3 regions of the Pedococcus sp. P2_E4 genome follow, and region 1 is predicted to be linked to each of the others. Evidence: riboswitches for the same ligand, from Rfam matches in the RefSeq annotation. Region 1 holds a riboswitch; each other region holds the start of a gene.
The links. A riboswitch is a leader RNA that binds a small molecule or an ion and turns the genes downstream of it on or off. The one in region 1 is predicted to bind cyclic di-AMP.

Region 1 (15,644 bases):
TGGCCGGCTCGTCGTCGATCCAGGGGATGCCGCCGCCGAGGGCCGCTGCGGCGGTGCCGGACGCCACGAGGAGCCCGACGAACGCCGTGGTGCCACCGGCGATGCGCCCCGGCGAGCGCCGCGTGCGCTGCGGACCGGGCCTGGTGTCGAAGACGGCGGCCAGCGCCTCGGTCGGGGCAGGTGCGGGGGCCTCCGCGAGGGACGCCAGGTCCTGGAGTGCAGCGCGGACCGCCTCGTCCCCCGGGCCGCTGACCAGGTCGAGGATGCTCTGGTCACGCTTCGACCGGTTCATACCACTTCGGTCATCGTCGCTGGAGGTCACAGGGTTACACCTCGTTCCACGACCTGGGCACGCAGCGCGACCAGCCCGCGCCGCTGGAGCTGCTTGACGGCGCCCACGGTGCGACCGGTGGCCTCGGCGGTCTCCTCGAGCGTGAGGCCGGCGACGACCCGCAGGGCCAGCACCTCGCGCTGCGACTCGGCGAGCTTGCTGAGCATCTCGATGGCCGTGTGGGTGGCCAGGCCGACCAGGGCTTGGTCCTCGGCGGACGGAGCCGAGCGCGGGTCGTCGGCGGCGTCGTACCCGAGGAGCTGCGGCGCGCGGGATCGCGTCCGCAGCTCGTCGACGATGCGCGCGTGCGCGACCGAGAAGACGAACGTCCGGAGCCCGCGGGCGCCGCCGGTCAGCTCGGGCAGCCGCCGGTGCACCGTGAGGAAGACCTCGCTGGTCAGGGCCTCGGGGTCGGACGACCCGTGCGAGCGCAGGTATCCGGCGACCGCGGGAGCAAGGGCGAGGTAGAGCTCGCGGAAGGCTGCGCCGTCCCCGCGCTGCGCCTCGGCGATGGTGCCGTCGCTCAGTTCCCCCACACGCCCAAGACTGCCGTGTCCCGCCGCCTCGGTGGGGTGGTTCCGCGGAAAAGGCCTTGGCTGGCCGCGTCGCCTGGGGGGGACGTGCGCGCGGCCAGCCAAGGGGTTGGGTGAGGACCTGCCTCAGCCATGCTCAAGTCGCCGGCTCAGGGGGATTGAGGTCGACGACTCGTGCAGGTAATCGCCGGACGTGCCCTCCGGGTTACGCGCACGGTCACGGTCGGGGGTCGGCGTGCTGCGGCGTGCCCTTGCTGCACGGGATCGGGTGGATGTGTCAGGCTGGACGTGGCCGGGATTCCCGAGACTGAGGTGGTGCGCGATGCGCACAGGACTGACTCATCGACACGTCCCCCACCACGAGACCTCGTGGTGGCTGAGCCACGGAGTGACGGCGCTCATCGCCGTGGTCGTGGCCGTCTACCTGGCGTCGGTGCTCCTGGTCGTCGCCGGGGTGATGCTGTTCAGCTGACCGCCCGCCCACTCGGGGAGGGGGTCACCAGCGTCGGTCGACCCACTCCTGCAGGTGCGGCAGCTCGGTCCCCACGACCGTCGGCTCGCCATGGCCGGGCAGGACGTGGGTGGCCGGGTCCAGCGTGAAGAGCCGGTCGCGCACGGACGCGATGATGGTGTCGAAGTCGCTGTAGTCGTGCCTGGTCGCGCCAGGCCCCCCGGGAAAGAGCGTGTCCCCGGTGAAGACCACCCCCAGCTCGGCGGCATGGAAGCAGGTGGACCCGGGCGTGTGCCCCGGGGTGTGGATGACGTGCAGGGTGACGTCGCCGACCGTGAGGACCTGGCCGTCGGCCAGGTCGCGGTCGGGGGTCACGGGATACAGCTCGTCCCAGAGGAACCGGTCGCCAGGATGGAGGTATGACGGGGCGCGCGTGCCGTCGCAGACCTCACCGACCGCGTCGATGTGGTCCCAGTGGCCGTGCGTCACGAGGACGCCCCTGACCTTCCTGCCGCGGGCGATGGACTTCACGATGGGGCGACCGTCGTGTCCGGCGTCGATGACCCAGCACTCCCGGTCGTCGCCGATCACCCACGTGTTGTTGTCGAACCCGTCGGCGGAGGTGACCACGCGGTCGACGCGCACGCCGCCCGGAGAAGGTGCGATGTCCGGCATGCCCCCATCCTCGCAGCCACGCGTCGTCAGGGGTGACCCCGAGGGTGCGTCAGGGGCGCGTCAGGGTGGGGATCAGGCGCCTCCCCGATGTGGTGACCAGCTCGCCACCAGCACGATGCTCGACATGATCACTGTCGAATCACTCACGAAGACCTACGGGCGCGGGATGACCGCCGTCGACGACGTCTCCTTCACCGCGGCCACCGGCCGGGTCACCGGCTTCCTCGGCCCCAACGGCGCCGGAAAGTCCACGACGATGCGCATCATCGTCGGCCTCACGCCCGCCACCTCGGGGACCGCAACCGTCGACGGGCGACGGTTCACCGACCTGCCCAACCCCGGGGCCGAGGTGGGCGTCCTCCTCGACGCGTCGGCACAGCACGCGGGGCGCACGGGTCGCGAGATCCTCACCCTCGCCCAGCGCACGATGGGCCTGCCGCGCACGCGCGTCCAGGAGATGCTCGACCTCGTCAGCCTGACCGCCGACGAGGCCGACCGCCGGGTCCGCGACTACTCCTTGGGCATGCGCCAGCGGCTCGGCATCGGCACCGCCCTCCTGGGTGACCCGCACATCCTCATCCTCGACGAGCCGGCGAACGGGCTCGACCCTGCCGGGATCCGCTGGATGCGCGACCTGCTCCGCGGGTTCGCCGACCAGGGCGGCACGGTGCTGCTCTCGTCGCACCTGCTGCACGAGATCGAGGTCATCGCCGACGACCTGGTGGTCATCGGCAACGGTCGGATCGTGGCCCAGGGCACCAAGGCCGACCTGCTCGCAGCGGCCGGCACCGTGGTCCGTGCCCGCGAGAGTGCGGCGCTCGCCACCGCGATGGAGCGCGCTGGCCTGGCGATCACCCGTCACCCCGACGGCAGCGTGCACACCGACGCCTCACCCGACCACGTCGGCGAGATCGCCCTCGCCGCCCAGGTGGTCCTCACCGAGCTCCGCGCCGCCGACGGAGCCGGGCTCGAGGAGATGTTCCTCGAGCTCACCGCAGACACCCAGCGCGAAGGAGCAGCAGCATGACCACCGCCGTCCTGACCAAACCGACCTCCCCGTCGGCCGAGTCCCCAGCCCGCAGCCGCAAGGCGCCGGCACGGATCCCGCTCACCCGCATCATCGCGGTGGAGCTGCGCAAGATGTTCGACACGCGATCGGGCTTCTGGCTGATGGCCAGCATCGTCATCACCAGCGTGCTCGCCACGGCCGCGATCATCGTGTTCGCACCGGACGACCAGCTGACCTTCGACAACTTCGCGGCAGCCATCGGCGCCCCGATGACGGTGATCCTGCCGATGATCGGGATCCTCGCCGTGACGAGCGAGTGGAGCCAGCGCAGCGGCCTGACGACCTTCACCCTCGTGCCGCACCGTGGTCGTGTGCTCGGGGCCAAGTTCCTCGCAGCCATCGCCGTGGGGGTCACCTCGATGGTCGTCGCCCTTGTCGTGGGGGTGCTCGGCACCCTGGTCGGGAGTGCCATCGCCGGGGTCGACCCGGTCTGGAACGTCTCGGCGGCGCACTTCGCGCTCATCGTCCTGGGCAGTGTCCTGGGCATGCTGTTCGGCTTCACGCTCGGCCTGCTCATCCGCAACTCCGCGGGCGCCATCGTCACGTACTTCGTGTACACGCTGGTGCTGCCCCCGCTACTCGGCCTGCTCGCCGCCAACCAGAAGTGGTTCGCCGACCTGCAGCCGTGGGTGGACTACAACTACTCGCAGACCGCGCTGTTCGACGGCAGCCTGACCAGCCAGCAGTGGCAGCACCTGGCCGTCTCCGGTGGCCTGTGGTTCCTCCTGCCGATGGCGATCGGGCTGCTCGTCGTCCGCCGCGCCGAGGTGAAGTGACGGAGGACCAGCCCGCCGCGGCAGGCGCCTGAACGGGGCACTCGCACCCACCGGTGCGAGTGCCCCGTCGCCATGCCTGCCACGGAATGACCGGGTGGCGCATGATGGTCCTCCGAGAGCAGCCACTCCGCGGCCACCGAGGGGACCCTGATGACCAGCACGAGGTTCACCGTCCACACGAGCCTGTCGCCGGGCGACGTCCTGGCCGTGATCACCGACTTCGGCCCCGAGCGTTCCCGCTGGTGGCCGAACGTCGACTCCGAGCACTTCACGGTCCACGACCAGGGTCCTGGCTGGGCCGAGGTCACCGAGGGCACGGGCATGGGCTGGGAGCGGGAGCGCTACTCGTGGGACGCCGCCGCCGGCACCGTCACGATCGACACCCTCGAGTCGAACCTGTGGGCGCCGGGCAGCAGCTGGCGCTACGAGCTCCTGCCGGCAGGGGGCGGCACCGACCTGCGGGTCTCCCTGAAGAGGCTGCCCGCCTCGTTCACCGGCCGCATCGTCGCGGCCCTGATCCCGGTGGTGGGGCGGCGTGTCCTGGCCAGGCAGTTCGAGACGGTCCTGCGCCGCGCCGAAGGGCGATGAGGCGGATGTCGTTGACCCGGGTCCACAACCTGGCCATCTCCCTCGACGGCTTCGCCACCGGCGAGCCGCAGTCGTTGGAGGCACCGTTCGGCCATGCCGGTGAGCGCCTGCACGAGTGGATGTTCGCGACCCGCTTCTGGGGCGAAGGCGGCACCGTCGGCGTCGACGACTCGTTCGCCCGCCGCCACAGTGAGGGCATCGGCGCCGAGATCATGGGCGCCAACAAGTTCGGACCGCCCGGCTGGCACACCGACCCGCAGTGGAAGGGCTGGTGGGGGCCGAACCCGCCGTTCCACACACCGACCTACGTGCTCACCCACCACCCGCGCCCCTCGATCGAGATGGAGGGTGGCACGACGTTCCACTTCCTCGACGCCACCCCGGCCGAGGCGCTGGAGACCGCACGCGAGTCCGCCGACGGCCTGGACGTCCGGCTCGGTGGCGGCCCCACCGTCGTGCGCGACTTCGTCGCTGCCGGGCTCGTCGACCACCTGCACCTCGTCCAGGTCCCCATCGTGCTCGGCCGCGGAGTCCGGATCTGGGACGGGCTCGAAGGCGTCGAGGACGACTACGACGTCGAAGCCGTCTCCTCGCCGAGCGGGGTCACCCACCTCACCTTCATGCGCAGGACCCCCTGAGGGAGGACTCGATGTCATCGACGTACCACGAGGGCAGCCGGGCGCTGCAGGACCGGTTCGACACCAGGGCGCTGGCCGACCGCATCGACGACCTTCTCGTCAGCGACACCATCGGCGACGGCGACCGCGCGTTCATCGAGGCGCGCGACATGTTCTTCCTCGCGACGGCGGACGACCAGGGACGGCCGACCTGCTCGTACAAGGGTGGTGAGCCCGGCTTCGTGCGGGTGCTCGACCCGCACACGATCGCGTTTCCCAGCTACGACGGGAACGGCATGTACCTCTCGGCCGGCAACGTGCTGGTCAACCCCGATGTCGGGCTGCTGTTCATCGACTTCGAGCGCGGACACCGGATGCGGCTCGAGGGGGTCGCGAGCATCGACCTCGAGGACCCGTTGCGCGAGGAGTACCCCGAGGCCCAGCTCGTCATCCGGGTGCGTGCCCGGGCCGTCTACCCGAACTGCCCGCGCTACATCCACCGGTACGAGCTCGTGCGGCGCTCGCGGTTCGTGCCGCGCGAGGGGTGCCTGACTCCCGTCCCGGAGTGGAAGCGCTCGGACTGGGCCGTCGACGCCCTGCCCGAGGCTGACCCGGCCCGCCACCCGGGCGAGCGGGACGTGCTCGGCCGATGAGCAAGGGCCGCCCGCGGGCGGCAGTCGTCACGTCATACCGATCCGTGCGTCTGACACGGCGTGGAGGAACATCGAACTGGACAGGGGCTTCCCTTCGGCGTGCTCGCGTTCCCGGACGTGTCCCGTGGTGAGCCGGCGGCTCCTCGGCAGGTTGACGCGAGGGGGATGCCGGCGGATCGCGCCCACCCGCTGTGGCGGGCGGCCCACGACCCTGCCGTGACGCTGGAGGAGTTCGACCGGGCTGCCCTGCAGTGGGAGCGCACCCTGGACGTCGATCCGCAGGCCGGCCGAGGCCCACGGCTGGTCCTGGAGGTCCACGACGACCAGGAGGGCACCGTCCTGAACCAGGCGCTGCGAGACTTCGCGTCGCGTCAGCGCCAGGCCGCGCGACACGGCCACGACCACCTGAGGCAGGTCCGGACGCACTGGGCGCTGATCGCAGACCAGCTCGCGGACCGGGTGGACCAGGACACCGACCGACAGTGAGCCGTCACGGTTCAGGGGGATCCGACGTCTCTCCTGTGTGGCCGGCCTTCGAACCTCCGGTCGCTTGATGGGCACCCGCCGGCGGCCTGAGCGCACCCCCCTTGGCCGCCGGCGGGCGTCTTCGCGACGGCCCTGCGCGTCGCAGGCCTAGAAGCGGCCGTACCCCGACACCCCGGCGAAGACCTTGCGCTTCTGCGTGACGAGGCCCGGCTTGCCCGCGTCGAACATGTAGCCACCCCCGGCGTAGATGCCCACGTGGTAGGCCGGCGACCCGAAGAAGACCAGGTCGCCCGGTCGTGGTGTCGAGACCCGGCGCGCGGCGGCCTGCTGGGCAGCCGCGGTGCGCGGGATGGACTTGCCTGCCTTGCGGTAGACGAACGACGTGTAGCCGGAGCAGTCGAAGCCGCCGGGCCCGGTGCCCCCACGCCGGTAGGGAATCCCGGTGTAGGCGGCTGCAATGGCCACCACGGTGCTCGACAGCGACGGGGACGCCCCAGCCCTGGACGCCCCTGCCTTGGACGCCCCAGCCTTGACAGGGGCCGCCTTGGTGCGGGCCGCCTTGGCAGCTGCCGCCTTGGGACCCCGGCGCATGACCGCCGCAGTCCGGGGGCCGACCACTCCGTCAGGGGTCAGGTGGTGCCGTCCCTGGTAGCGCCGCACGGCTGCTGTGGTCCTCGGACCGAAGACCCCGTCCGCCGTGACGCCGACGATGCGCTGGATCGCGACGACGTGGGCGCCCGTGGAGCCCTGGCGCAGGACCGGCCAGGCCAGGACTCCTGTGGCGGTCGGGGCCGGGGCAGCCGCCGCGTTGGGTACGCCGGCGGCGAGGCAGCCGATCGTCACCAGGGCGGCCGCAGCCGCCGAGCCCCGGTAGCGGCGACGCCGGGGTTTGCGATGTCTTCCGATGTACGTCAATGACATGGGCCAACTCCTCCACCGCCTGCGAGGTGAGCTGTCGGGTTCGGGCGGAGGTGTGCCCGGCCGCGCTCGCCGTCGCCACGTGACCGGAGTCGGCCTCTGCAACGTCGACGAGGGCGGCTTCACCCCAAGGACCGAGTCGGTCCGAAGTGGTTTCCCCGCTCCTGCCCTGAAGGTCGATGGCTGGCCGGGGGCAGGATTCGGCAACTCGTCCAGCGCCCGATCGCCGACCGGGCTCCCGCAAGGTACCCGTCATCGCAGGCTGATGCCAAGCCGAGCAGCGATCGAAATCCATTGCGGCAGTAAATGATTCGCGTCGCGTCACACATTCGTTGCTGGCGCGTCAGTACCAGTTGAGGGCGCCTGTGCCCTCCCCCGGATTCGCCCGACATCTCCCTGTTCCGAGCACCCCACACCAGTGCAGGCTCAACGCCCCTGCAGCGTCACCGAAAGAGTCCTTCCCCCGCGCATGAACCCGACCTGCCCCGAGTCCTTCGACACCCTGGCCGCCCTCATGGCCGCAGCCGCGAGCCTCCTGCTCGGTTCCGCCGCCGCCGGTCTGCTGCTCATCCGGCGGACGAGGGGAGGCGGCGCCATACTCGTCCTCCTCGTGTCCATGGTCGCCGCCACCGGGGTCCTGGTGGCCGGCCACGAGTCCGACCGCCGGCACTGTGCGGCGGTCGACACCACCACCGCGGACCCGGTCGTGGGCCAGGCCCCGCGCGCCACGAAGGTGGCGACGCCAGTCCCCGCCAAGACCGGCGCCGCGCCGCCCGCGAGGGTCGCGTCGACGTCCCCGCCCACCCCCGCAGTCACCGTCACCGTGACGGCGCCTGCGGCGGCCCCCGCGCCGGCGAGCACCACGGCACCGAGCGGACCGCAGTCCGTCGACACCCCCACCCCATCGACCAGCACGTCGCCCTCGAGCCCTACTGCAGCCGAGCCCACCACGGCGCCGACGCCCCCGGTGCAGACCTCGAGCGGTTCGACACCGGTCGCCGGGAGCCCGTCACCCTAGGCCGCACGGCGACCCCGCCGGCCTGCCGTCACTTTCCGGGGCCGGGGACGTCTCACTGGTGACCGCCTGTCCGGGGGACGGGGTCGGTCGGAACGGCGGGCGACTACTGCACCCAGTCGCCCGCCGTTCTCCTGCCCGGGAAGGCCCACCTGCCGGGAATGCCCACCTGCCCGGATGCTCACCCGCGACCCGCCCACCCGCGACCTGCCCCCTCCCACACCTTGTCGCGGGAGCGACCCGGGTCCATCCTTGGACGAGGGGCCCGGTGCCCCCGCCGGGAGCGGCGGGGATGCGGCCCGACCGTCCGATCGGGAGGAGCGGGTGATGCGCGGACCTGGGGTGAGGCGACGGTTCTGGGCCGAGGTGGTGCTCGCGGGGATCGGTGTGCTCCTGGCCGTCGTGACTGCTCTGGTGCCGGACTGGATCGAGCGGCTCGGCGGCGAGGGTGGTGACGCCGGCAGCGGAGGCACCGAGCGCGCGATCTCTCTGCTGTTCTTGGCGGCCGCCGTGGTGCTGGGCATCCTGGCCCGCGTGGAGTGGCGCCGACCGATGCGGCCCGCCCTGGCTCGCGACAGCTCAGGTGGCGACCCGCGCCGATGACCACCAAGCGACGGGCCGGGTCCACCGAGGCCACCCACGAGGGCGCAGACCCCCTCGCCGGCACGCACGTCCGGGCGCGCAGGAAGGGTGACAAGGCCCGCGACGACGCGCTGGCGGGCGCCGAGGCCGCCGAGGGGCTGCCGGCCGGGGCCGAGCCCGACCTGGGCATCCCCATGAGTGACCGCCAGCTGGACCAGCGCGACCGGCAGCAGTCGGCCGAGCGCAAGAAGCCGGGGCCCAAGCCGCCGGAGACGCCCCCCGCCACCCCGGTTGCGCCGCCACCGACCGCGCCGCCGCCGACCGACCCCGAGTGAGCGGGGCCGACTCGTGCTGACGATCACCGCCAACATCGCGCTCGACGATGCTGCCACCGGCACCCAGACGGGCACCGTCGGCGAACCCTCGGTCGGCGTCTCCTCCTCCATCCTGTTCGTCACGGGCAACTGGTACGCCACGCGATCGGCGGACGGCGGCGCGACCTGGTCGCTGCTCGACCCGTTCACCGAGTTCCCTGCCGACCGTGGGGTGTTCTGCTGCGACCAGCTCGTGACCTACCTGCCGACCCAGCGCCTGTGGGTGTGGCTGCTGCAGTACTCGAAGTCGGGGCGCAGCAACATCTACCGGCTCGCCGTCAGCCGGACGGCGGCCTCGGGGACGTGGCGGTGGTGGGACGTCTCGCCGGCCGACCTCGACCCGGCCTGGACCGACGTGTGGTTCGACTTCCCCGACCTCGCGGTCAGCACCAAGAACCTCTGGCTCACCTTCAACCAGTACGACGGCTCCGACCGGTGGGTGCGGGCCGGCGTCATCCGGTATGCGCGTGCCGACCTGACCAGGACGGCGCCCCTGACCCGTCGTCACTGGTCCACGACGTCGGTCGGTTCGCTGCGCCTGGTCTCGGGGGCCGGGTCCTCGATGTGGTTCGCTGCCAACGACCAGTCGCGCCGGTCCCTGCGGCTGTTCCAGTGGCCGGACGACGCGGCGAACGTCAGCGCCTGGACGATCCCCGTGACCCCCTGGAACGACAGCGACTACCGCTCGCTCGGGCCGGACGGCCAGCCGTGGCTCAGCCGCTGCGACGACCGCGTCACCGGTGCCTGGCGGGCCGGCGGCCGGCTCGGCTTCCTGTGGAGTGCCGGGCGTGGCCCGGGGCGGCCGCAGCCCTACATCCGCGCCGTCACCCTGGACGAGCAGTCGCTCACCGTCGTGGCCGAGCCGGACCTCTGGAGCCAGAACGGCGCCTGGGCCTATCCGGCGGCAGCGCCCAGCAGGCGTGGGGCCATCGGCCTCACCGCCTTCTTCGGCGGCCCCACGCAGCCGGCCCATGCGGTCGGGGTCCTCGACCAGCAGGCCAACACCTGGACCACGAAGACGACCGCGACGTCCACCCACGCACCGCAGGCCGGCAAGTGGGGCGACTACCTCTCCTGCCGCGCGCACCCGACCCGGACCACCTCGTGGGTCGCCAGCGGCTACACGCTGCAGGGCGGTCAGGACCGTCGCAACATCGAGCCCCGCGTCGTGACCTTCCGTCCCTGACCAGGTCCAGGAGGCGGGTCTCAGGTCGGGCGGTTCTCGATGTGCACGATCCGCGCGGCGGCATACGGGCAGAAGCGCACCAGCTCGGACACGGTGGTGGGGGGCACGACCGCACCCGGCGCGGTGGTGGGCGGCACGAACACCTCGCCCGCACCGATCGACCCGACGAAGGCGAGGAAGAGCACCTGCTGCTTGTTCGGCACGGCGGTGAGGTCGACGTCGACCGACACGGCGCGCGGCATCCGGGCGTCGACCGCCGTGGGCACGGTGCGCCAGGTGACCCCACTGCCACCGGTCGCGAGGTTCCATCCGCCCGGCACCGGCTGGGCCGTCCCTGCCGCGGCCGCTGTGAGGAAGGGCAGGAGGCTCGTCACTGACAATGCCAGCAGGTCCGACGGCGTCACCCCCGCGCGCCAGAGGAGGACGACGAAGCCCTGGTTGGCGCGCAGCCCGATCGCATCGCGGTGGTGGACGAGGACGTCCACGGTGGAGGGCTCACGGAAGACCGTCCACATGTCGTTGACGACGTTGCGGGGCACGACATCCATCAGGTCGGCCTCGGTCGCCGACACGCTGGCGGCGCGGGGCGTCTGCCACGGTGCGCGGTAGACCGCACGAGGATCGGCGGTGTCGGTGGTCACCGTGCCGTCGGCCTTGACGCGCACGCCGCCCACGACGTCCGCCCACACCGCGGCGTCGATCTGCGGCACTGCGGACTTGGCCGGTGCCATCTGGGTGCGGTGCAGCGCCACGAGCCGCCCGAGGGCATCGGAGAACAGTCCGTTGGCGACCACGCTGGGATACAGCCAGCGGAACGCGGTCTGGAAGGTCCACACGTCGTATGCCGGCGCGTTCAGTGCCGTGATCGCCGGGGCCGGCAGGAAGGCCGGCGTGGCGGCGACGGGCCAGCGCGGCCGGACGATGATGTCGGGGCTCGCCGCGAGCGAGGCCGGGACCGCGGGCGGCGCCGCGAGGGGGTCCGGGTGGATCGTCAGCGGGTTCCGCCGGTCGTCGAACCGGGTCGAGCGGATCCACGTCTGCGGCACCGCGTTCCGAGCCAGGTCGACCTCCCAGACCCCCCGCGACTGGACGCCCGCGCGAAGGAGCCGGGGCGCCCCCAGCGCGCCGCCCGGGGCGCGCCAGATGTCGAGGTCCTGGACGGTCGCCTGCGGCAGCCCGTTCACGTAGGGGACCCAGGTGTGGGCACCGGTCGCGTTGTTGGTGCGGGTGCCCCGCCAGACCCCGGTGACGGTCCCGGCATACACGGTGTTGCCGGTCGCGTCGCCGGGGTCGACGACGACGGAGAACACGGGGTCGCGGGGGCCGCTGTTGACGGCCCCGCCGGCATCGAGCTGGCGCCGCAGGGTGGTGCGCTTGTAGCGGTTGTCGGCGTTGTTGAAGAACCAGAGGGTCTCGTCGGGGCCACCCACGACTCCGGTCGTCGCGACGTAGAAGTCCTGCGTGCCGGGGACCGCAGCGATGTCCGTCAGGGTCGTGGTGCGCGGGATCGCGACCGCTGCACTCGTGATCGACCAGGTCGTCGAGGCCCAGGTGCCTGCCGGAGCCTCGGTGAACCGGACGATGCCGCCCGTGTAGAGGACGAGCAGCTGGGTCGGGGACACCCAGTTGAGGGTGATGATCCTGCCGAGTCCGCTGAACCCGATCTGGAGCTGCGCGTTGTTCGCGGCCCCGTTGACCCCCGGGCGCCCGTCCTGGATGGCCCCGTTGGGGTACGGGATGGTGTTCCACGTGTTGGGGCCGACCCCGCTGCCCAGGTCGTCGGTGAGCCAGACCCGGTAGGTGCCGATGGCCAGCCGCCCGGTGGCCGGGTTGGGGCCGACCGGAGGGACCCGCACCGTAGCGGCGCCCGAGTAGAAGGCGCTCCACGGCCCGGTGCCCTCCACGCCCGGGCCGACCACGCGGCTCGGCTCCCCGGGGTTGCGGGTCATGGGGTCGACGAAGGCCGTGCGCGACGTGCAGTACCAGCGGGAGGCGTTGAACTGGCGGACGAGCAGGTGGGAGGCCGTGGGGTGGAACGCCACCCCGCCGCCGTCGCCGGTGAACGGCTCGTCCCACACCGAGTCGCCGATGCGGACCTGGCTGCCGTTGTCCTGGCAGCCGGTGGCGACGAGGTGCCCGTTGACCGGGTGGCTGCGCACGAAGACCGGTTGGAGCGAGGCAAGGCCGGTGTTGCAGGCGGCGAACGTGCCCACCCGACCCGACCGGTCGGAGACGAAGATGCCGCCGTCAGTGGCCACCCAGACCTGTCGGCGTGGTGGCGCGTTGCCCGTCAGGACGAGCCGGTGCACGTCACCGTGGACGTTGTTGCCGATGGCCCCCGCCACCGTCGCCCCATCGCCACCGGGGAGGGCCGCAGCCGACGAGATCCCCACCGTCGGCTGGAGGACGAAGGGTGGTGCGGCCACCCCCGAGGCGGCGACGTCGAAGCAGTACATGCTCGCACCCCAGTCGCCGTCGGCCGGACCGTAGGCGAGGGAGCTTCCCCCGACGTACACGCGGTGGACTGCGCCGACGGTGTCCACGGCGATGCACTGGTCGTAGTCGCGCTGGCTGGTCCCGCCATTCCACAGCGTCCGGGGCAGACCCCCTGCCGCCCCGGGGGTTCCGACGTCGTCCGCCGTCGGCGCCGCGACGGTCGCGTCGGCCACTCGCCACAGGGCGGGGTTGCCACCGGTCTCACCGAGGGCGTAGACCGTGTTGCCCGTGGCGGCCAGGCTGAGGTAGCCGGTGATCGGGACGGGGTTGGTCAGCGGCAGCGGAGTCACGGCCGTGCCGGCGTTGTCGCTGAAGGCCAGGCCTCGGCCCGCGACCGCGAGGACGAGCCGCCCGCCCGGGAGCCAGACACCGTCCGAGATCGCCGCTCCGGGGAAGGCTGCCGACACCGCGGCCAGCGCGGTCCAGGTGTACCCGTCGCGCACTGGGTTGCCGCCGCCCGCGGGCAGCGACTGCCGCCGGCCGAGGAAGGCGCCGCCTGTCGTGCAGGCGATGACGACGTCCTGGGTGGCGCCGGCCGTGGCCTCGCCCGCGGTGGAGGCGGGGTTGCGCAACAGCCTGAAGATCCCCAGGCCCTCGAGCGCCCCGATCCCGGTGTCGGGCTCCCACGGCTCCGCCTGACCGGGTGGGAACGTGGGGCCGATGGCCGCGAGCACCCCGACGCCGTTGATGGTCGCTTCGCCCGTCGCCGCGACGAAGTTCGCCGGCAGGAAGTTCGGCTCCCCGGTGCCGACCAGCACGGTGTCGAGCAGGGGCATCGCGTCGAAGTCCACGAGGATGCACCCGCACGCCTGGGCGTTGACGGTCCCGCCACGGATCCGGCGGCGTTCCGACCAGCCGCCGACGGGCGACCACGTCGCCCCGCCGTCGTCGGTGTACCAGACCCCGCCCTGGGCCGTCGCGGCATACGCCCGCCGGCCGGTGGGGTCGACGGCGATGTCACGGATGCGGCCGGCAACCCGCGGGCGGTCGACCGCCTGGCCACGGCGCACGACGGAGGGCCCGATGGGGACCCAGCGGCCGGCCGGGTCCACCGCCGACGGGAAGGCGCGCGCGGCATCCTCCGCATGGGTGTCCGGCCCGTCCGCACCGTCCGACCCGTCCGCACCGTCCGACCCGTCCGCATCGGCCCGCACCCGGTCCGGTGCCGCCTCCTCCCGCGCCGCGAGTACCGACCTCATGGCCTCCTCGAGGGCCACCCGGTCGATGCCGTCGAGCAGCTGGGCGTCCCTGGCGGCACGGTCGGCGGCCTGCCCGCGCTTGGCGGCCCGCGCCGCCTCCTTGCGCAGCCCGGCCGCCATCTCCTCCCTCTGTGCCTTGGACCCCAGGGGCGCCCGCCGCTTGCCGGTCACGGGGTGTCCTCCTCGTCCGGGGCCACGCGGATCCAGCCCTCCTGGACCTCGTGCGGCATCTTGGGCAGGTACGCGCTGGTGGTGGACGCGAGGATGGGGTCGTCCTTCCAGCTGATCGGGCCGGTGCGCCGGGTGAACTGCTGCTTGCTGCCGAGCGAGGCGACGTTGGGCAGCCGGATCTCGGCCGGGTCGACGAGCAGCGGGCCCACCCGCATCGAGGGCACCATCCTCGCCAGCCCGGGGCCGACCCAGGTGTCGGCCAGCTCCAGCGCCTTGCGCGGCAGGATGCCCGAGGTGAGGTGCACCTTGCCGGCGGGCAGCATGAGGATCGTCAGGCGCCGCGTCTGGCCGACGCGGATCGTCAGGGTGTCCTCGAGGACCAGGTAGTCGTGCTCGATCGGGTCCTGCCCCGGGGTCTCGCCGAGCCGGCCGAGGAAGCCGGTGCGTGGCCCGGACGCCAGGGCCGAGTCGGCCACGACCTTGTCGACCACGTGGAAGCGGGTGTAGTCGTCGTCGACGAAGAAGCCGAGGACGCTGTCGTCGCTGCGGCCGAGCTCGCCGATGCGGAACGGGAAGTCGTGGGCTTCGAGCGCTGCGTAGGCCGCCGTGCGGGCAGCCGGGCCGCCGGCCTCGTCGACCTGCACCTCGTCGAGGTCGTCGGGCGCGTCGAGCCGCAGCGTGGCCCGCACGACGGCGACCGGCCGCCCGACCAGCCCCGCGATCGTCGGGGTCCCGATGGCCGCGAACGTGTCGACCGTCCACAGGGTCGAGTCGATCGCCCGCAGCAGCGCCGACAACGCGCTGCAGGACGGTGGCGTGGCAGCCTGCCGCGAGTCGATGTCGGCCTGGACGAGCCCAGCCGCGAACAGGGCGGCGTGCTGGGCGTGCGGCGGTATGTCGGTCAGGGGCCCGGCGTCCGGGGGGACCGGTCGTCCGGGTGCGGGGTCCCAGCGCACCGACCCCGGGCCGTTGTCGACGCTGAAGGAGTCGTGCTCGAGCTGGCCGAGGGGGTTGCCGTCGCGGTCGAACACCTCCAGCGCCTCGTCGATGTGGTCGGGCAGCAGGAAGCCGGACACCGGCGTGACGGCCAGGGCGGCCCGCAGCTGGTCGACGTAGGCCTCGGGCGCCGCGGCCGGGTCCTGGTCGAGCCCGTACGAGGGGTCGACGAGCCGCAGCAGCCAGCGGGCACTGTTCTGGATGCGCGGCGGCAGCAGGACGCCGGTCGGGTCCGTGGCCAGCTCCTGGGTGCTCGTCCGGGCCAGACCGGTCAGGGGCACGTCGACCACGCGGCCGAAGGCGTCGACCAGCCGCAGGTCCAGCACCGAGAGGGCCCCGCCGAACAGGGGCACGGGCAGTCCCGTCGCGCGTGGCCGGTTGACCCCGTCCGTGCCCCGCACCCGCTGGACGAAACCCTCGTAGGCGATCCCGAGCAGCTGCTCGCGGATCCCGTCGAAGGAGGCCGAGCACAGGTCCAGCGGCCGGACGAGGTTGGCCACGGCAGCGAGCACGCCCTCGTCCGCGTCG
Region 2 (9,553 bases), on a different contig from region 1:
TAGACGCTCGAGGTGCACACCACTGTGGCACCCGGAGCGAGGTCACCAGGCGGACAGGTCACCGAGACCTCCGGCCCGGCAGGCGCGACCAGCACGTCGGTCACCGTGATGTTCTTCAGGGTGACGTTCCCGGTGTTCTTGACCGCAAACGAGAAGGTGATCTCATCACCGACACCGGCCTTGCCGTCGTTGTTGGCGTCCTTGGTGATCGAGGCCGTCTTGAGCAGCGTCAGGCCGGTCGACGGGACCGGGGTCGGCGTCGTCGTCGACGACGGCGGGGTCACCACCGGCGGACCGCTGGGCGGGGTGCCATGCGCGGTCGCCGCGTTCTTGATCGAACCGGTGTCGACATCGGCCTGGGTCACGACGTACACCGAGCTGGTGCAGTCCATCTCGGCACCCGGAGCCAGCGTCGTCGACGGGCACGTCACCGACACCTCCGGACCCGCCGGAGCGACCAGCACGTCCGTCACGCCGATGTTCGTGAGCGTCACGTTGCCGGTGTTCTTGACGTGGAAGGTGAAGGTGATCTCGTCACCGACACCGGCCTTGCCGTCGTTGTTGGCGTCCTTGGTGATGGCAGCCGACTTCACGAGCGTCAGGCCGGTCGCCTGCGTCTGGACGGGCTGGGTGGCGGTGTCGCTGGCCGTGACATTCGGGCCGTCGGGCGGTGTGCCCGTGGCCGTCGCGGTGTTGTCGACGGCGCCCTTCTGGGCGTCCGCGGCCGTGATCACGTAATCGGCGGTGCAGGTGATCGTGGCGCCGGGCGCCAGCGTCGCCGGCGTGGTCGGCGTGCACGACAGGGACAGAGCCGGCCCCGCGGGCGCAGCCAGGACATCGGTCACCGTGACCCCCGTGAGGGTGGACTGTCCGGTGTTGGTGGTGACGATCGTGTAGTGGATCACGTCGCCGGCGTCGTCCAGGTTGTTGTTGTTGGTGTCGGTGACCGAGCTGATCGACTTGACGATGCCGATCGCGCTGCCGGGCGTGGTGACCGTGGCCGAACACCCGGCTCCGGGAGCGGGCGGGCAGTCCGGGTCGACAGTCGGGACCGTCGCGGTCGAGCCGGGAGTCGGGTTGGGGCCACCACCAGGCATCACCGGGATCGTCGTCTGCGCGGCGGGCTTGACGGTCGCCGTGTTGACGATGTTGCCGGTGGTGCCTGCGGCAACCGTGCCGGTGACGGTGTAGGTGAGCGTGCCACCGACGTTGATGCGCACGGTGTCGGCGATGTCACCGGAACCGCTGGCAGCACACGTGGTGGGCCCCGCCGGTGGGAGGTTTGCACTGCCCGCGGCGGTCACGGCGCAGGTCCAGGTGGCACCCGTGATCGACGCCGGGATCGGGTCGGTGAAGGTCGCGTCGATGGCGTCACTGGGCCCGTCGTTGTGCACCGTCACCGTGTAGGTGACCGGCTGACCGGGGGTGTACGAGTCGAGGTCGGCGCTCTTGGTGATCGACAGGTCGACCTTCGGGAGAACGGTCAGCGGGGTCGAGCCGGGCGGGTAGAGCCCGACGATCCTCGAGATGTTGTTGGTGCAGTTGGGGATGGCGGCGCCCGTGGTGTCGGTGCACCCGGAGTTGTTGTAGACGCCCGGGGTGTTGCTGGTGACCTGGACCGTGATCGTGCAGGAGGCCTGGCCCTGGGCGAGGTTGCCGGTGGCGCTGATGCTGCCGCTGGTCACGTTGCTGGCGGTCAGGTCACAGGTGCCGCCGACCGGCCCGGAGGCGACGAGGCCCGCAGGTAGGTCGTCGGTGAACGACCAGCCGTTCTTGGCCATCAGGTCGGTCGTGTTGGTCACCGTGAAGGTGAGGGTCGAGGAGTCGCCCTGCGTGATCGTGGCAGGCGAGAACTCCTTGTCGAGCTGCGGGGTCACGTCGACGATCTGCGGGAGGTCGAAGCCGACGTCGTTGCCGGTGCCCGTGGCCCTGAGGTTCCTAACGCGGATGCCCAAGGTGGGGGTCGCCCCCGTGAGCGGCACCTGCAGGGCGCCGGACTGCAGCTTGGCCACGCTGTAGTTCACGTTGTTGACGTTGATGACCTGCCTGCTGGGGTCACTGCACGGATCCAAACCGGTGCCGACGACCGTGGGAACGCCGTTGACCATGAGGGCGAACTCCTGGCTCGCGTGGTTGGAGAAGCAGTTGGTCTCGGCGAAGATCGCCGAGACGGCGTAGAAGTGGCCGGCGATGGTAGGGATCGAGTTCTTGGTGGTCTGGAGCTGGATGCCAGCTGCCTGGACACCGTCGGGGCGGTTCGTGTACTCGCTGAGGATCTGGTTCTGAGCGGCCTGGGCGGCAGTCATGCCCTGGTACTGCCCCATGGCGGTGGCCATGGCGCCGAGGATGTTCCACCCGCCGTTCCGTGCGCACTGGTCGTCGGCCGCCGGCGTGACACCGGAGGGCAACGGGCTCCCCTGGCGCATCACCCAGCCGTTGCAGGCGCTGGCTCCGGGGCTCCAGGCAGCATCAGCCGTGTAGGTCTCGCCGGCAGCAGCGGCGCCGCCGGTGTAGCTGCCGATCCTCACCGGCGCCGCACTCGCGTCGATGTTGGAGAAGTCCTCGCTGTAGAGCAGGGTCCCCGCCTGCGGTACCCCCGGATTGCCGGGGACGGCGAGAGCCGGCGTCACAGCCAGCGCGGTCCCCATCGCCGCCACCAGCGCGAACACGACTGTCAAGGCAGCAGGACGTCGCCATCGTGCCCTTTCCCCCATAAGGCCTGAAAAACGACGCACTGAAACCACACTCTCCTTAGTCACATGGGTTGCTTCGTCCCCCGTAAGACCTCGAAGCCGGCAAGTCGTGACGCTTCAGGCCGAAGAATCTTTACGGCCGCCTGACCAAACACGGGCAAGTCGCGTGTGGCCCCGCCGCGGGGCGGCCTGTAACGGGCCGGCCATAACCGGACAAAACCGCGCGACCCGTGCCGTGGACCGGCACAGGGACGGCGCCTGTCGGACGCCCATCGCACGGAGGTGGGAGCGCACGCATGGCTGTGGACGGCACGATCTCCCCCTGCGGGACCGCGCCGCCCACACCCATGAGAGGCCCGAGAGCCGATGTCGTGACGCGGGTCTCAAGCCCCGGGACGACGCCCGTCAGCTGCCGGTCAGCGTGCCGCCGAGGAGGAACACGACGGCACCGTCGCGGAGGAAGCGGAGCTCGCAACCGCCGTCGCCGACACCCCCCTGAACTGGGTGCCCAACACGACATCCACGTCCCGACCCACGCGGACCGTGCTCACCTGCACAGCACCGGGGATGTGGTCAGCTACCAGCTGCGCCGCGCCCCGCCCGTCCGGGCCGAACGTGATGACAGCCGCTGCGTCGGTCCACCGGCCCTCCGCAGCCGTCCCCACGCGTGCGACCCTGAAGCCGGCCTTCGTCAGCTGCCCTGCACCTTTCCTGGCCTGGCCAGAGATCCCGGACCCGTTGAACACCGCGACCTCGAAGCTGGCCAGGTCGGCCTGCTGCTGGTGGCACGACGCCTGGACGGTCTGGGGGGCAGGGTCGAAAGCCCCGAGCGCGGACGCCGTCGCCAAGGTCGACGCCCCGAGGACGAGCCCCGGCGTGCACACGAACAGCAGCACCCGACCGAGCTGGCGGCGGCCGGCCGAGGTCCAAGGCCCCGCAGGAGCGGACTCCGGCCGCCCCGAGGTCTCCCGTCCTGACGCTGGCACGGGGGTCGATGGGCTCGTGGGCATGGCGTGTCAGTCCTCCGGTCGCACGCCTCAGGTCCTCGAGACGGCCATCGTGGTGGCGACCGCCGGGCTGCGCGTTCGAGGATGAGAGCAGGGCCACCGCGGATGGTGACGCGCCCATGCCCGAGAACGGGACGAAGGTCGACAAACTGCGCTGAGCCGACGGGGGGACTCGAACCCCCAACCCCCTGTTTACAAGACAGGTGCGCTGCCAATTGCGCCACGCCGGCATGCCTGCCCGAGCAGACGGCGTCGATGGTACCGGCGCGGTGGTGACGGGCGAGAACCCTGCGCCAGACGGCATACCCCGCTCATGGCTGCGGCCTCCCACCCGCCGGGGTGGGAGGCCGCACGGAGGACGTCGTCAGCGAGCGTTCAGGTAGCTCTGGAGCGTCCGGACCGTGGCGCGGTCGAGGGTGCGCGACCCATTGTGGCGAGCGCCGATCTTGGTCTGGAGGGCGCGGATGGTCTTGGGGCCGATGACACCGTCCGGTGCCGATCCGACCTTGCGCTGCAACGCCTTCACGTCGGTGCGCGACAGGCTCCCGTTGACCGACCCACCGACCCAGCGCTCGATGGCCGCGTTGGTCTTCGGGCCACGGATGCCGTCGACGACCAGCCGGCCGGCGGGGGCGGTGCGCGCCGAGGAGCGGGAGGCGACCGGGGTGCTGCGGACCGCGGACGCGGTCGCAGTCGCGGACGACGCCCCTCCGTTCGCGCGCGTCAGGCCGGCGCGGGCCCCGCAGGTCGGCCACGCACCGGGGCCTTGCACCTTGAGGACCTTCTGGGCGACCGCGATCTGCTCCGACTTGCTGGCCTGGTGGGCGTACGCGGCGTAGGCGCCGCCACCGAAGCCGCTCCAGGTGGACCGGCTGAACTGCAGCCCGCCGTAGAAGCCGTTGCCGGTGTTGATGGACCAATTGCCGCCCGACTCGCAGGCCGCGACCCGGTCCCAGACGGTGCCGGCCGCGTTGGCCGAGGAGGCGGTCGCCAGGCCGCCCGCGACGGTCGCGACACCGGCCACGGCGACTCCGGTGACACGACGCTTGACGGGGTTGGGCTTCCGGGCAGAGTGCTTCGGCGCGTAGAACATGGGGAAGGGGTCCTCTCCTGACGTGCGCCTGCGAGGTGAGCTGTCGGGTTCGGGCTGTCAGGTGCCCGGCCGGCGGACCGGCTTCACCCCAAGGCCGCGTTGCGGCCGCGTTGGGTCCCCCGTCCTCGTCTGCCCGGAACCGTTCCGGCTGGTCACCCGCCTGACGAGGCTCGGCGCTGCGGGTGTGCATTGGGTGTGCCGTGTTCACTTGTGGGATGCCGGCGGCATCGGTCAACCACCGTAGGCCCGTGGGCGGGATCGGACAACCAGTTCGCCGGATGTCGTAGTCCCTTCGGTCAGAACTGGGCGGTAGGGGTCGACATCGCGACGCCACGACCGGGCCCGACAGGCGGGCGGCCGGGCGGCCGGGCGCCCGAGCGGGGGCGGTCCGGGTCAGCGACGCCGAGCGCGACGCTTCTGCACCGCACTGCGGTCGAAGGGCGCCGCCAGGAACTCACCGAGCACGCTGCCGGCCGCGATCGCGAGCAGCACGGCCATCGCCCCCAAGAGGGTGGTGATGCCACCCTGGAGCGACAACGTCCCCGCGCCCTCGGAGGAGCCGTTGACCATCTCGTACAGGCCCCGGAAGATCGCCAGACCGGGGAGCAGGCCGTACGACGCGGGCACGACGAGCACCATGGGCGGGGCCCCGAGCCGCAGCGCGACCAGCCGCCCGGCGAACCCGAGCACGATCGCGGCGCAGCCCGCAGCGGCCAGCGGACCCAGCCCGTCGATCCGCGCCACGGCCAGCGAGACGCCCACGCTGGCGGCGCACAGCAGACCGGCCGGCAGGACGAGCCGGCGCATGCTGCGAAGCCCGACCGCCCCCGCCAGGCCGACGAGGAACGCGCCCACCACCGCGAGGAGCACGGGTGCGCTCAAGGCCCGGGTGGCCACGATGGACGGCGACGCGACGTCGAGGTCGAACATCTCCGTGAGGGACAGCGTGAGGGACAGGCCCGTGGCGACGCCGAGGATGATGCCCGCGGTCGTGAGGAAGACGGCGAACATCCGGCCCGCTCCGGTGACGGAGTAGCCGGAGATGGCATCCTCGAACGCCGAGGCGACCGTGCGTCCGGGCAGCAGCACCGTGATGCCGCCGGCGACGATGAACGCGAAGTCCGACGACGAGACCGGCAGCCAGCCCTGCGCGCCCAGGCTGAACGCACCCCAGGCGCAGACGGTGGCGAAGAACCCACCGATGGCGCACTGGTAGAAGTCCGGCAGCCCGCGCCGCCCCAGGGACCGGGCGGCATACCCGACGAACAGCGCCGACAACCCCGACACGAGCGCGGCGACCGCACCGGCACCCAGCATCGTCGCGATGGCGGCGGCCAGCACACCCAGCGAGCCACGGACCGCCCACCGCGGCCAGAAGCGTGGGGCGCGGCGGATCTCGCGCAGCCGGGCCGATGCGGCCTCGCGGTCGTAGCCCTCGCTGACGAGGCTCTCGACGAACTCGTGCACCGCGGTCAGCCGGGCGAAGTCACGGCTGGCCGAGCGCACGACGCGCAGCATGGTGATCGGGAGGCCGGAGGTCGTCGTGCACTGGATGAGCAGTGACTGCAAGGTGATGTCGACCTCGAGGTTGTCGAGCCCACCGGCCGCGGCGACCGCGATGACCGACGACTCGACCTGCGGCGCCCCCGCCCCGCACCGCAGCATCAGCTCGCCGACCCGCAGGGCCAGGTCGAGGGCCGCCCGCGCCTCGCGCTCCTCCGCCGCCGCCTGCCGGATCTTCACGTTGCGATAGGGCGAGTGCCTCAGCGACTCCAGCATCGGCATCGTCTCGGTGAGCTCTTCGCCGCGCCAGATGCGGCTGCTGCGCAGGACGGGGCGGCGTGGCCGGTGCGGCGGGCCCGGGTCGGGGCGCGGGCTCGGGTCTGGGGTGCCTTCGGCCATCAGCCGAGCCCGGGGAGCACCGCGCTCGGTGCCTGGGTGGGCCACCAGTCCGGGGAGCCGGCTTCCTGGAGGGCCAGGCCCGCGAGGGCGAGAGCCAGCAGCAGGAGGAGCCCGACCGCGATCTGGGAGGCGCGCGCACCGGGCACGACACCGCGCACCAGGCTCCGGGTGCCTCGGCGCAGGCCGGAGCCCCCGGGCCCCCACCACGCCATGAGGGCGGCTACCAGCCCGCCGACCGCGAGGTGGGGAGCCGAGTTGGGTTCGGGAGACCCACCCGTGACCGCCACGGTGGCCAGCGCGGAACTGAACACCGCGCAGATGCCCACGACCGCCGGCAGCAGGGCGCTGACGACGGTGGCGAGCGCGCCGATGACCAGGTGCCAGGGGCTCGCGGCGACCGCGAACGGCACGTCGCTGCGCCGACGGCCCTTGTTGTAGCGGCGCAGCACGAGCGAGGTCACCGAGCGGTCGGCGGTCCGCGCCGCCCACGACAGGACGATGGCCAGCGTCACCGCGACCACCGGGAAGGTCGCGACGGCAGCGACGAGCACGACCAGCAGGGCCACGAGGGTGCCTGTGCGCGTCGGCCGCCCGATCCGCGGGTCGGGTTCACCGGGGCCGCCCTGCCACGCGGCCTGCCAGTCGGAGACCTCGTCGCCCTCGGGCTGGTAGTCCTCGTCCCACGGCACGAGCTCGCCGGTGTCGGGCGGGAGCGCGACGGGTCCGAGCGGGGGCCGCTCGACCTGGGGGACCACCGCGGGACGGTCCCACTCGCGCGTGCTCGGCTGCGCGAGCGGCTGGGTATGACGGGTGGGCAGGGCCAGCGCCGCGGTCACCGGGCGCCCGGTGGCGTAGCGCTCCAGCGCCTCGACCACCTCGTCGGCGTCGGGCCGCTGACGGGGCTCGGGTGACAGCGCGGCATACAGCAGGGGGGCGAGCCTCGGGTCGACCGAGGCCAGGTCGGCCTCGCCGCGGCTGACGCGGTTGAGGACGAGGTCCATGGGTCCGCGACCGAAGGGCGGGGCCCCGCTCGCCGCGAACGCCAAGGTCGCGGCCCAGCCCCACCAGTCCGTGGCCTCGGTGACCGGCGCCCCCTCGACCACCTCGGGCGACAGGTAGCCGGGGGTGCCCATGACGAGTCCCGTCATGGTGATCCGCACGTCGTCGGCGACATGGGCGATCCCAAAGTCGATGAGGACCGGGTCGTCGTCGAGCATGAGGACGTTGCCGGGCTTGAGGTCGCGGTGGATCACGTCGGCCGCGTGGATCGCGTGCAGGGCCTCGGCCAGCCCACGACCGAGGCGGAGCAGCTGGTCGCCCCCCAGGGCGCCGTGCTCGCGGACCACGTCGTCGAGGGCCGGGCCCGGGACGTAGCGGGTGACCAGGTAGGGGCGGTCGCCGTCGAGGTCGGCGTCGATGACCGCAGCCACCCGGGGGTCCTTGATGCGCCCGAGCACATCGACCTCGCGGCCCAGTCGGATGCGTGCGTCGCGGTCGTGGGCCACGTGCGGCCGCAGCAGCTTGAGGGCCACCGCGCGTCCGTGCGGGTCGAGGGCCAGGTGGACCACTCCCATACCGCCCTCACCGAGCTGCTGGATGAGCCGGTAGGGGCCGATCCGGGTCTCCGGACGCGGCGCGCCGGGCAGGACGGCGTGACCGTCGCTGCCTTCGATCGCCTCCGTGGTCATGCCCCTACGGTAAGCGAGACGGCTGGGGGAATCCGGGAGGGTTACTGCTGGATGTAGCCCACGAGCTGGTCCCGCTCGGACTGCAGCTCGTCGATCCGGTGCTTGACGATGTCACCGATGCTGACGATGGCCCGCAGCTTGCCGTCGACCACCACGGGCACGTGGCGGATCCGCGCGTCGGTCATGGTGCGGGCGAGCTCCTCGATCGGGACGTCGAGGTCACAGGTGCGCACGTCGGCGGTCATGATCTGCGAGATCGGCGCCAGGAGCACCGCCGCCCCGTCCTTGTGGAGGTGACGCACGACGTCGCGCTCGCTCACGATCCCCACCACGGTCTCGCCGTCCTCACTCACGACGAGGGCACCGATCCTGTGCTCCTCGAGCAGCGCGAGCAGCCGCTCCACGGTCTCGTCCGGCCGCACCGTCACCACCAGGTCGCCCTTGCGCCGCACCACATCCGAGATCCTCATGCTCAGACGTTAGACCGGCCCGCGGGCCGACGCTAGGGGAAGCGCCCTAGGGTGGACGGTGCAGCCACCTCTGGAGATGATCGACAGTGCCGCGCAGTTCCACGTCCTCGCCCACCCGCCGACCACCGACCTTCGACCTCGTCATCGCCGCCAACCGGCTTCCCGTCGACCGCGTCGTGGGCCCCGACGGCGAGGCCAGCTGGCGCACCAGCCCGGGTGGCCTGGTCACGGCGATGGAGTCCGTCATGCGCGGGCGCGACGGGGCCTGGGTCGGCTGGGCGGGAGAGCCCGGGGACGCCCCCGAGCCCTTCGTCAGCGACGACGGGATGTACCTGAGCCCGGTGGCGCTCTCGGAGGACGAGGTCGCCCAGTACTACGAGGGCTTCAGCAACGACACCCTCTGGCCGATCTACCACGACGTCATCGTCCCGGCGACGTTCCACCGGCAGTGGTTCACGGCATACCAGGCGGTGAACCGGCGGTTCGCCGAGGCGATCTGTGACGTCGCCGCCAGGGGCGCCACGGTCTGGGTGCACGACTACCAGCTACAGCTGGTGCCGGCGATGGTGCGCGAGCTGCGTCCGGACGTGCGGATCGGCTGGTTCAACCACATCCCGTTCCCGCCGGTCGAGCTGTTCGCCCAGCTGCCGTGGCGCCGGGCTGTGCTCGAGGGGCTGCTCGGCGCGGACTACCTCGGGTT
Region 3 (3,475 bases), on a different contig from region 1:
CGTGCCGATCCTCACGCTGAGCGCGCTCGACTTGGGCGCCTCGCCGTCGGTCGCGGCCTTCACGGTGGCGTTGACCCTCATCGCCGACCTGTTCTTCGCGGTGCCGGCCGGCGCCCTCGTGCACCGGGTGGGGGAGCGCAAGGCCCTCATGGGGGCGGCCGCCGCCGATGCCGTCGCCGCCCTGTTCGCGGTGACGGCCACCTCGCTGGTCGCGCTCATGGCTGCGGTGTTCGCGATGGGGTTCACGTCGTCGGTGTTCCTCGTGGCCCGCCAGTCGTACCTCATCGACGCGGTGCCGATCGCGATGCGTGCGCGGGCGTTGTCGACCCTGGGCGGGGTCCACCGGATCGGGTTGTTCGTCGGGCCCTTCGTGGGCGCTCCGATCGTGCACTTCTGGGGACCGCAGGCGGGGTTCGCGGTGGCGGTCGCGGCCGGGGTGCTCGCGACGCTGCTCGTGTGGTGGGCGCCCGACCTCACGGCCGAGCACGAGGAGGCGGCCCGGCTCGAGGCGCCGGTGGGCACCGCCACGCTGCTCTGGAGCCACCGGCGCACGTACCTCACCCTCGGCCTGGCCATCGCCGTCGTGGGTGCGGTGCGGTCGTCGCGGGTCGTGCTCGTGCCGCTGTGGGCCGCCCAGTCGGGGCTGTCCGCCAGCACCACCGCCGTCATCTTCGGGGTCGCCGGGGGCGTCGAGATGCTGTTGTTCTACCCGGCCGGCTCGGTCATGGACCGGTTCGGGCGGGTGTGGATCGCCGTGCCGTGTGTCGTGGTCGTCGGGTTGAGCCTCGGCGCCCTGCCGCTCACCGGGACTGCGCTGGGCATCGGCCTTTTGGCCGTCGTGGGTGCCATCGGCAACGGCATCGGCTCGGGCCTCGTCATGACCCTCGGCGCCGACGTCGCCCCGGCGGTCGGCCGGTCGCAGTTCCTCGGCGGGTGGCGCTTCGTGTCGGTCATCGGTGGCAGTGGCGCACCGGTCCTCATCAGCGCCGTCACGGCCGTCTCCGGCCTCGTCGCAGCCTGTCTCGGGGTCGGGGTGCTCGCGCTGCTGGGAGCCTGCTGGATCGGCTACTGGGTGCCGGCCTACGACCCGGTGCGTCGGGGCGCGGTCGCCCGAGCCGCGGCGTCGGGGGAGCCCGAGTTGCCGGACAGCGGCGCGCAGTCGCCCGCTAATGAGAGGCTTGACCCGTGACGGACCTGATCGACACCACCGAGATGTACCTCAAGACGATCTTCGAGCTCGAGGAAGAGGGCATCACGCCGCTGCGCGCCCGCATCGCCGAGCGCCTCGGCCACTCCGGGCCCACGGTGTCGCAGACGGTCGCGCGCATGGAGCGCGACGGCCTGCTGGCGCTCGCCGGCGACCGTCACCTCGAGCTGTCCGAGCACGGTCGGCTGCTGGCGACCCGCGTCATGCGCAAGCACCGGCTCGCCGAGCGCCTGCTCGTCGACGTCATCGGGCTCGAGTGGGAGTACGTCCACGACGAGGCCTGCCGCTGGGAGCACGTCATGTCCGAGCGGGTCGAGCGCAAGATCCTCGCCATGCTCAAGGACCACCACGACTCGCCCTACGGCAACCCCATCCCCGGCCTCGACGAGCTGGGTGAGGTCGAGCCCACCGAGGACTTCCGCTCGGGGCTGCACACGCTGACCGAGCTCGCGACCGAGACCCCCGAGATCGTGCTCGTCCGCCGGATCGGTGAGCCGGTCCAGGTCGACCACGAGGCGCTCAGCCTGCTCACGGTGGCCCGGCTGCTGCCCGGCGAGCGGGTGCGGGTGCACCGCCAGGACGGGCGCGTCGTGGCCGTGCGCGAGAACGCCCCCGAGTCCACCGGGGTCTCGCTGCCCGACGACGTCGCCCAGCACGTCTTCGGCGCCCTGGTCTGAGCGGCCCTGGTCTCAGCGGCGCGCCTGCCCTCAGCGGCGCGCCTGCCCTCAGCGGCGCTCTGGTCTGAGCGGCGAGCCACCCCCGCCGGGGTATGTCGCGGCGTCCCTGACCCGCCGGACCGTTCACCGATCGGACGTGTCCGATTTTTCCCCCGTTGAGCACGAACTGTCATCGAAAGATGGCGTTTGCTTGACGATCGCATGGGCTCGCCGTGACCTCAATGTGACTTTTGGTCGGGGGTTTGTGTAGTCTCGCGGGGATCTCTCCACCCCCCGGGGAGATTGGCCCGATGTGGAACGCCTAGTCCTGCCATCACGTTCGGGTCCTCAGCAAGTCCGCTTGGCAGGAGCGGGGGACCCACTTTCGGGCCCTCCTTCGGGAGAGTCCTTGGGGTTAAGTCCTCTCGCGAGCGCCCGCTAGGTCGGGTGGCAACCGTGAGGGCCGGGTGATCTACCTCCACCCGAACCCGACAGCTCACCTCGTAGGCACTGGAGGTTCATCCATCGTGGCTTCACACGCTGCCGGTCGCCACCGCGCCCCTGGCCGTTACAACCCCGTTTCCGAGATCAGTGGCATCGTGGCGAAATCCGCCCAGCCTGCCGTCAAGACCTCGGCCGTCGTCGCCGCCTCCGGTGGTCTCGTGGCCTCGTTCGCCCTCCCGGCGTCCGCTGCCCCGGCCGCCCCGAAGGCCGACCCCACCGCTGCCACCACCAGCGCCCCGGTCGCCGTCAAGGCTCCCGAGGCCGCTGCCCCGCAGGCCTCTGACGCCTACGGCCTGATCGGCTTCAAGGCGACTGCCAGGCCCAAGCCCAAGGCCAAGGCCGTTCGCCCCGCCGCCGTCGCCACCGACCGCGTGCAGAGCTCGACCGCGAGCCGGTCGACCGCCCGCACGGCCCTCACCAGCAGCCGTCCGGCCGCCGGTGGCGTCCTGGGCATCGCTGCCCAGTACGAGGGCATCATGTACAGGTACGGCGGCACCACGCCCGCCGGCTTCGACTGCTCCGGCTTCACGGCGTACGTCTTCCGCCAGGTCGGCATCAGCCTGCCGCGCACGGCCGAGGCGCAGCGCCAGGCCGTGACCCCCGTGTCCAACCCGCAGCCGGGTGACCTCGTGTTCTTCGGCTCGCCGGCCTACCACGTGGGCATCTACGCCGGAAACGGCATGATGTGGGACTCCCCGCGCAGCGGCAAGGCCGTCGCGCTCCGCTCGATCTGGTCCTCCAGCGTCACCTACGGCCGCCCCTGACCCCAGGGTCCACCCGGCCGCAGCGCACCCAGGCCCCCTCCGCCACGGCGGACGGGGGCCTGCGTGCACCTGGCGCGGCGGTCCAGTGGTGGGCGTGTTTGTATGGAGGCATGACCGCCATCGAGATCGACGTGTGGGCGGACGTGGTCTGCCCGTGGTGCTACATCGGCAAGCGACGCCTCGAGCAGGCGATCGCCGAGAGCACCCACCCGGCCGAGGTGGTGGTGACCTACCACGCCTACGAGCTCGACCCGCGAGCCGCCAAGGGCAACGGCGAGACCGTGCTCGCGTGGCTGGCCCAGCGCTACCGCACCGACCTCGACGGGGCTCGTGAGATCGCGGAG

Region 2: another riboswitch for cyclic di-AMP. It lies ahead of AC1DV7_RS01130 (transglycosylase family protein); the one in region 1 lies ahead of AC1DV7_RS16345 (C40 family peptidase).
Region 3: another riboswitch for cyclic di-AMP. It lies ahead of AC1DV7_RS17735 (C40 family peptidase); the one in region 1 lies ahead of AC1DV7_RS16345 (C40 family peptidase).

Annotation. Positions count from the first base shown of each region.
Region 1 is NZ_JBFUEO010000049.1:4,481-20,124, reverse strand. It holds partial or broken gene AC1DV7_RS16395 (hypothetical protein) at 1-292, opposite strand, end outside; gene AC1DV7_RS16390 (RNA polymerase sigma factor) at 319-867, opposite strand; gene AC1DV7_RS16385 (hypothetical protein) at 1,187-1,336, shown strand; gene AC1DV7_RS16380 (MBL fold metallo-hydrolase) at 1,361-1,990, opposite strand; gene AC1DV7_RS16375 (ATP-binding cassette domain-containing protein) at 2,115-3,017, shown strand; gene AC1DV7_RS16370 (ABC transporter permease) at 3,014-3,835, shown strand; gene AC1DV7_RS16365 (SRPBCC family protein) at 3,986-4,423, shown strand; gene AC1DV7_RS16360 (dihydrofolate reductase family protein) at 4,429-5,061, shown strand; gene AC1DV7_RS16355 (pyridoxamine 5'-phosphate oxidase family protein) at 5,073-5,693, shown strand; gene AC1DV7_RS16350 (hypothetical protein) at 5,859-6,179, shown strand; gene AC1DV7_RS16345 (C40 family peptidase) at 6,327-7,100, opposite strand; cyclic di-AMP (ydaO/yuaA leader) riboswitch at 7,106-7,313, opposite strand; gene AC1DV7_RS16340 (hypothetical protein) at 7,567-8,115, shown strand; gene AC1DV7_RS16335 (hypothetical protein) at 8,440-8,715, shown strand; gene AC1DV7_RS16330 (hypothetical protein) at 8,712-9,029, shown strand; gene AC1DV7_RS16325 (hypothetical protein) at 9,043-10,254, shown strand; gene AC1DV7_RS16320 (hypothetical protein) at 10,275-14,120, opposite strand; gene AC1DV7_RS16315 (hypothetical protein) at 14,117-15,644, opposite strand, start outside.
Region 2 is NZ_JBFUEO010000001.1:220,279-229,831, reverse strand. It holds gene AC1DV7_RS01145 (DUF7507 domain-containing protein) at 1-2,669, opposite strand, end outside; gene AC1DV7_RS01140 (LytR C-terminal domain-containing protein) at 3,110-3,703, opposite strand; tRNA gene AC1DV7_RS01135 (tRNA-Thr) at 3,858-3,930, opposite strand; gene AC1DV7_RS01130 (transglycosylase family protein) at 4,065-4,793, opposite strand; cyclic di-AMP (ydaO/yuaA leader) riboswitch at 4,825-4,915, opposite strand; gene AC1DV7_RS01125 (threonine/serine exporter family protein) at 5,187-6,695, opposite strand; gene AC1DV7_RS01120 (serine/threonine-protein kinase) at 6,695-8,383, opposite strand; gene AC1DV7_RS01115 (CBS domain-containing protein) at 8,425-8,853, opposite strand; gene AC1DV7_RS01110 (alpha,alpha-trehalose-phosphate synthase (UDP-forming)) at 8,940-9,553, shown strand, end outside.
Region 3 is NZ_JBFUEO010000068.1:206-3,680, forward strand. It holds gene AC1DV7_RS17725 (MFS transporter) at 1-1,189, shown strand, start outside; gene AC1DV7_RS17730 (iron-dependent transcriptional repressor DtxR) at 1,186-1,884, shown strand; cyclic di-AMP (ydaO/yuaA leader) riboswitch at 2,203-2,384, shown strand; gene AC1DV7_RS17735 (C40 family peptidase) at 2,391-3,131, shown strand; gene AC1DV7_RS17740 (DsbA family oxidoreductase) at 3,242-3,475, shown strand, end outside.